DNA from 2 places in the Leptolyngbya sp. FACHB-711 genome. Region 2 is predicted to be linked to the other one. Evidence: predicted binding sites of a transcription regulator. Region 2 holds the regulator's gene; the other holds the start of a gene.

Region 1 (3,419 bases), on a different contig from region 2:
GGCACAGCCTGCGTTCACGTTGCCCGCCTACGAAGTGCGAAGTGTGCTGGAACTGCCGCTGTACGTTGGACTGGGGCTGCTGGCAAGTCTGCTGTCGCTGATTCACATTCGCGCCCTGCGGCTGTCTCAACGCTGCTTTCAGGGGCAAATTGCCGGACTGGAATGGATCGGTCAAATTCCCCAACCGTTCCATCCGGTCATTGGCGGAGCCGTGCTGGGGTTGGTTGCTCTGAAGCTGCCGCAAATTTTGGGCGTGGGCTATGAAACCGTTGAGTCGATGCTGCAAGACGTGCAGTTTCCGCTTCCGTTGGTGGTAGCTCTGCTAGTGATGAAGCTGATTATGACGGCGATTAGCTTTGGCAGTGGCTTTGTGGGCGGGGTGTTTGCGCCTGCGCTGTTCCTGGGGGCATCGCTGGGATCAGTTTACGGGAAGGTTTTGGCGATCGGCTTACCGATGCTGCACGACTACATGGCTTCTCCTCCGGCTTATGCGATGGTGGGCATGGCGGCATTTCTGGCGGCGAGTGTGCGTGCCCCGCTGACGGCAATTTTGCTGCTGTTTGAACTCACCAACGATTACCGGATTGTGTTGCCTCTGATGGCAGCAGTAGGCTTGAGCATCTGGACGGCTGAATATTTGGAGCCGAAAGTCGTGATTGACAACGCGGCACAGAATGAACCTGTTGAAGCTGTTCTCCATCCTGATGTGTCTCGCCTCACCGTTGCAGACGTCATGCACCCGGCTCCGCTTCAGCTCAGGAGCGATTTTACCCTGGCGATCGCCGCCCAACAATTTGTCCAGTATCGCTGTCACAGTGCCCTGGTTATTGACGCTGAGAATCAGCTTGTCGGCATCTTCACCCTGAATGACATTACCCGCATAGTGACGCGATCGAAATCTGCTGAAGACCGCATCATGCTATTACAGCAGCCGATCGCTGATCTTTGCACCACTAAAATGGTCTACGCTTATCCCGATGAATCCCTGACGGAAGCCACCGATCGCATGACCACCAGAGGACTGCATCAGCTTCCCGTTGTCGATCGGGATCATCCCCAGCAGGCGATCGGACTCCTAACCCAGGCAGATATCGATCTTGCTGCCAGCCTCGCCCAAACCCGCCAGGTATTAGAACAATACGGCCCTCCCCAGCCAGAAGCACTTGCCTTGCTGAATTAATTGACTCCTTCACTCCCCCCAAACCTGACAAAACACCGATCGCCGCCTTGGACCATCCAGCTCAAACAGCAGTACCGCTTGGTAGGTTCCCAGGGTCAGCTTGCCGTTTGCGATCGGGACAATCTCGCTGGTGCTGAGCGTCATTGCCATCAAGTGAGCGTGGGCGTTCACTGGCTCGTCGGGGGGAATGTTGGGGCGCAGGTGCAGATCGTTGTGCAGGTAGGGATCGGCTTCGGGAGCGAGTTTTCGCAGATAGGCTTTCACATCCTGCATCAGGCGCGGCTCGAATTCATTGATGGCTAAAGCGGTGGTGGTGTGGCGCGAAAAGATTAACGCCTGTCCGTTTTGAAGGTTCGATTTTGAAACGATCGCCTGAATGTGTGCCGTAATGTCGTACACTTCGATTCCGGCTGTGGTTTCTAGTTCAATAATGTGATTGACGATCGCCATCGCCTCGTTCCTCACGCGAATGCACTGGACAGCTTGCTTTCTAATATTCTGAGGGGAATGTGCTGAAAATGAAATCGGATATTGAGCTTTACTTCAGTGCTGCTTTAAGGAGAATTGAAATTGATTAAAGCTGTATATCGCCTCATGAATCGCAGATTATTCAGTAGAAAATAAGAGGAATTGTCTCCGCTAAGCAAACCGTAGCTTATACTACAAAATTATTTTTGGTAGCGGTGATAGAAACAGTCAGGCAACCCAGCCTGCAATGCACTAAGAACTAAGGGAGCTTACAAAGTCCATGAAAAAAGTTGAAGCAATCATTCGTCCTTTTAAACTTGATGAAGTCAAGATCGCGCTGGTGAATGCCGGGATTGTTGGGATGACGGTTTCTGAAGTACGCGGCTTTGGTCGGCAGAAGGGACAAACCGAACGCTATCGCGGCTCTGAATACACGGTTGAATTTCTGCAAAAGCTAAAAGTTGAAATCGTTGTCGAAGACGATCAGCTAGACATGGTGGTAGACAAAATCATCTCGGCTGCACGAACTGGGGAAATCGGCGACGGTAAAATCTTCATCTCCCCTGTCGATCAAATTGTGCGAATTCGGACAGGGGAAAAGAACCAGGAAGCGATTTAAGATTCCGGGTTGATTTCTTTAAGCTGAGGCAAGAGTGCCTCAAATGCTTTCCCCCGGTGGCTGACGCGATGTTTCAGTTCCGGGGGCATTTCAGCAAAAGTCATGCCTGCTTCCGGCACGTAAAAAATCGGGTCATAGCCAAAGCCGCCTGAACCTCGCGGCGCGCTGATAATTTCTCCCACGCAAATCCCCTCGGTGTGCAGGGCGATCGATCCATCGGGACGTGCCAGCGCGATCGCACAAACAAACTGCGCCTGTCGATGCGAAGCAGTTCCTCCTGCAGGAGAATCAGGCTGATGGTCTAATTCTCGCAAAAGCCGCGCAATTCGATCGGCATCAGTATCAGCATAGCGGGCAGAGTAAATTCCCGGTGCGCCGTTTAGCGCATTGACCATCAAGCCTGAATCATCGGCGATCGACCATTGCCCCAAAGCTTTTGCCACCTGAGACGCTTTCAAACAGGCATTTTCTAAAAAGGTGGTTCCGGTTTCTTCGATTTCCAATGCTTTGGGCTTCAGGCTCAGCTTCCACGGCAACGATGGATCGGTGAGGTATGCCTGCATTTCCGTTAACTTACCGGGATTACTGGTGGCAACGACGAGAAGAGTCATAGCAAAGAGAAGCGGTTCTTGAAAGGTCTTATTGGGGATCATAGGGGATCGTATTTGCTTCTAGCCAATCGATTGCGATTTGTTTTAAAGCGGTTTGTCGATCGCGGCTTCAATCTCAGTGCAAAATTGCTTCATGATGACCTGTTCGTGAATCTTAATTCGTGAATCCTCAACGGACTGGGAAGCCGTAGATAGTCATCAGACTCTAGTTTTTTTGCGCTTTCTGAATTGTGTCTTTCAGATTGCGTTCTTTCAGATTGCGTCTTCCAGTTTCAATCAGCAGCGGCGTCGTCTTCTGAATCAGCCGCTTGAAAGTCATTCTGGCTAACCGTGACCGATTTACCTGTCTGTTGATTGAGACAGGCAAACAGCTTGTGATTAAGTGTAACCATTTCGTTTACCCTATCTCAAACTTTGACGACTAAAGCCATTCCTCACGACTTTCTCAACGAAGTTCGGAAATACTACAGGATGAAACTGATTTTTGCTACTTTGTAACTCAAAATCAGCCGTGAGACGCAAGAAGTTCGCTGCGATCGGA
Region 2 (3,419 bases):
CCAGCGTGCAGGGAGCTTCCGGGTAAAGCCGCTTCAGACGTACCAGAATTTCTAACGCCTGCTGTTTTCGGGCAGAAAGGCTGCGAAGTCTCACGATACAAAGGAAGTAGAGAAAAGGAAACGAGGTGATGGCTACACCGTCATACCAAAAGTGATGGCAGTTCGCGTAGCCCTTGGACAAGCTTGTACGCCCAACTCATCCTAACGTTCATGCTGCCCTGCGACTACTGGAAGAGTCTCTGGAAAATCGCAAGCTGAGTAGTATCGCGAACGATCAGGAAGATTCCTAATCCGAGCAGCAGTACCAGCCCGGTTTGCATCACGTTCTCTTGAATCCGATTGGGCAAAGGCTTACCGCGCAGTCCTTCCAGCAACAGAAACACAAGCTGTCCGCCATCCAGAGCCGGAAGCGGCAGAATATTGATAATCGCTAGGTTGATGCTGATGATTGCCGTGAAGGGAAACAGGCTTCCCGCGTTCGCTGCAACCAAGCCCGCGCCCTGCTCCACAATTTTGACGGGGCCGGCGACCTGCCCTGCCATCGAGGAGAAGTTGGTGATTAGACCAATAAATCCATTCACAGTGGCAAGAAACATTCCCTGAAACTGCTTTGCTGCCAGTCCCAGCACCTCAAAAACGCCATTGGGGCGGCGATACTGAGTTGCATTGATATTGGGGGCAAGCTGTACGCCGATTTTTGCGACGCCATCTTCTCCCGCTTTAGGGGTAATGCTGAGATCAAGCTGTTGATCGCCTCGCTGCACGGTAAATTCAACAGGCTGATCCGGACTGGTGCGAATCGTTTCCATTAGCGATTTAACGGCGTCCTGAGAGGCTCCCAGCGGCTGATCGTTGACTTCTAGGATAATGTCTCCTGCCTGAAGCCCTGCCCGTGCTGCCGGAGATTGTTGAGAAATGATTTCTGGAACTACGACGCCTGGTTGATAATCAAACTGTTCAGGAATGCCGATCGTTGTGAACTGCGCCACAAACACCAGATAGGCAAAAATCAGATTGGCGATCACGCCTGCACTAATTACAATGGCGCGATCGAGCACCGGACGGTTTTTCAGCAGATTTGGATCGTTGGGCGGAATTGTACTATCTGGGTCATCGTCGGGAAAGCCAACAAAGCCACCCAGCGGAATCGCTCGCAGCGCGTATTCGGTGCGCTCACCCTGATACTTCAGCAAAATCGGACCAAAGCCGATCGAAAATCGATTGACGTGAATTCCTTGCAGACGAGCTGCCAAAAAGTGCCCCAGCTCGTGAACCACAATTAACAGGGCGAGAACTGAGATTGTCGCTAATACTGACATAGACCCAGATTAATAAATAGAACCATCTGTAGTCCATTCTAAAGGGCGGTGAGGATTACTACTTCTACCCTGAGGGTTGGGTGGGGGAGGGGGAGATGAGGGGTGAATGGTTATCAGTGTATTTGGCTAACTCAGGTTTTGTTGGAATCGCAAGCTTTCTCCGTTCGGCAACGTTTGTTCGCGTCCGATCGCAAGCCTCCTGTTCCTCTTCTCCAGAAGCATTCGCTTAGGATGAGGTTACTTGGGAAATGAAAGTTCTATCCCTTGTCCTTCCTGTCCTTCTGGGGGCATGGGTGTTTTGAACAGCGACACAGCTAACTTTAAGTGAACTGCTGGCTGAGCGTGACTGGATTGTGAACGGTAATTCTTTTCTTGTGGATCGAAATCATTTGATCCTGACGCAGATCGCCGAGCAGCCGAGTCACAGTGACCCGCGTTGAGCCGATCGCTTCCGCAATTGCCTGATGAGATAGTTTAAGGTCGATCGTAATGCCCTCGGTGGTGGGCATGCCGAAGTCGCGGCAAAGAATCAGCAGGAAGCTGACTAGACGTGATCCCATGTCGCGATGCGCCAGCGTTTCGATCATCATCTCGGTTTGCAGAATTCGGGAGGATAACCCTTGCAGCATCAGCATACAGAGATCGGGGTTTTCCTTCAGGGCTTTCTCGACTTGCTCGATCGGCACAGACAGCAGCTCAACGGGCGTAAAGGCAACGGCATGATAGAAGCGATCAGCACGTTGCCCGGTGATGAGCGACAGAACGCCAAACACGCTGTTTTCACGGAGAAGCGCGACCGTAATTTCCTCACCTGCTTCATACACGCGAGATAGTTTGACTGCCCCTTTTTGCAGGAAGTAAACTCGCTCGGCAGGGTCGCCGGGAAAGAAGATTGTTTTGCCACGATCGTAGGCTTCAACAACAGGTGGAAAAGCACTCCCGCTTAATTGACGAAAGACGTTTGCCAATGGCTTATTTGGTGCAGCTACCATATCCCTTCCCCCAGCCCGCCTTTGAAGATTTCATCTTACCGCCACCTGCTACCAATAAGATCATTCGTTCTAGCCCAATTGGTTCTAACCGACTTTTTACCCCCTGTCCTTCACTCTGGTGTGGAGCAAGTAGGGTTAAGCCAAATGGGATATCGGAACTTCTGTGATAGCTTTCTGACTTTAAATTACTAAACTTAACTCTGAGCGGATTTTTTGTATTAAGTAATACATATCTAGCCCAATCTTGGTCTAAGTGCTGAAAAAGTCAGATTTTAAGGCGAAATAGGGGCAAAAAGTTCCTGTTAAAACCGACTGACTGAGACTGATATTGCTCCAGCAGCTCAAGACAATGCTTCCAAAATTGGATTTGCGAGGGTCAGCAGTGCCAGTTTTGTGAAGGATGTTTTCTAATGCTCTATTTCCCAATTAAATATCACCATTGATTCTGCTGAAGGGGAAACGGCTTCGCATTGTTGTCTGGCGAAACGTTGTCTTCTCCTGGCTAACAGGCTCCCCGACGATTAAGCACAACCTGGATAGTTTTGAAAATCAGCCCTAAATCATAAGCGATCGACCAGCGTTCCTGATAGCGCAAATCTAATTTCACGATTTCCTCAAAATCGGTTACGGTTGATCGACCATTTGCCTGCCATTCTCCCGTGATACCTGGCTTTACCTCTAGCCGCTGCCAGTGGTGAGCTTTGTAGCGGCTCACTTCATTTAGCGTAGGCGGGCGGGTTCCAACCAGGCTCATCTCGCCGCGTAGCACGTTCCAGAATTGTGGCAGCTCGTCTAGGCTAGTACGCCGCAGGAATCGTCCTACTCGCGTAATACGAGGATCGCAATCGTTCTTAAAGATGTAGCCTTGCGCCTGATTTTGAACCTGATGCTGAAGTTTCTCGGCATTCACCACCATCGAGCGAAACTTCCAGATGCGGAACGTTTGTCCGCGAAACCCGCATCGCTCCTGGCTGTAAAAAATGGGGCCGGGATCGCTGATATAGATTGCTACTGCGATCGGGATCAAAACCAGAGCGGTCAGCGTTAAGCCAACCCCTGCGCCCAGAATATCGATCGATCGCTTAGTTCTGCTCTGAACCGAAGGATG

Evidence for each region. Region 2 encodes NtcA, which controls nitrogen genes in cyanobacteria. Its sites were predicted from a motif close to TTTGTANNNNNNNNTACAAA; they were not measured.
Region 1: the regulator NtcA is predicted to act here: its motif matches at 1,828-1,847, upstream of H6F80_RS13860 (P-II family nitrogen regulator).

The regions. Positions count from the first base shown of each region.
Region 1 is NZ_JACJOR010000337.1:144-3,562, reverse strand. Features, by position in the region: gene H6F80_RS13870 (chloride channel protein) at 1-1,180, shown strand, start outside; gene H6F80_RS13865 (secondary thiamine-phosphate synthase enzyme YjbQ) at 1,190-1,630, opposite strand; gene H6F80_RS13860 (P-II family nitrogen regulator) at 1,929-2,267, shown strand; gene rdgB (RdgB/HAM1 family non-canonical purine NTP pyrophosphatase) at 2,264-2,878, opposite strand.
Region 2 is NZ_JACJOR010000358.1:14,913-18,331, reverse strand. Features, by position in the region: gene nth (endonuclease III) at 1-181, opposite strand, end outside; gene rseP (RIP metalloprotease RseP) at 225-1,319, opposite strand; gene ntcA (global nitrogen regulator NtcA) at 1,640-2,311, opposite strand; gene H6F80_RS14840 (sugar transferase) at 2,814-3,419, opposite strand, start outside.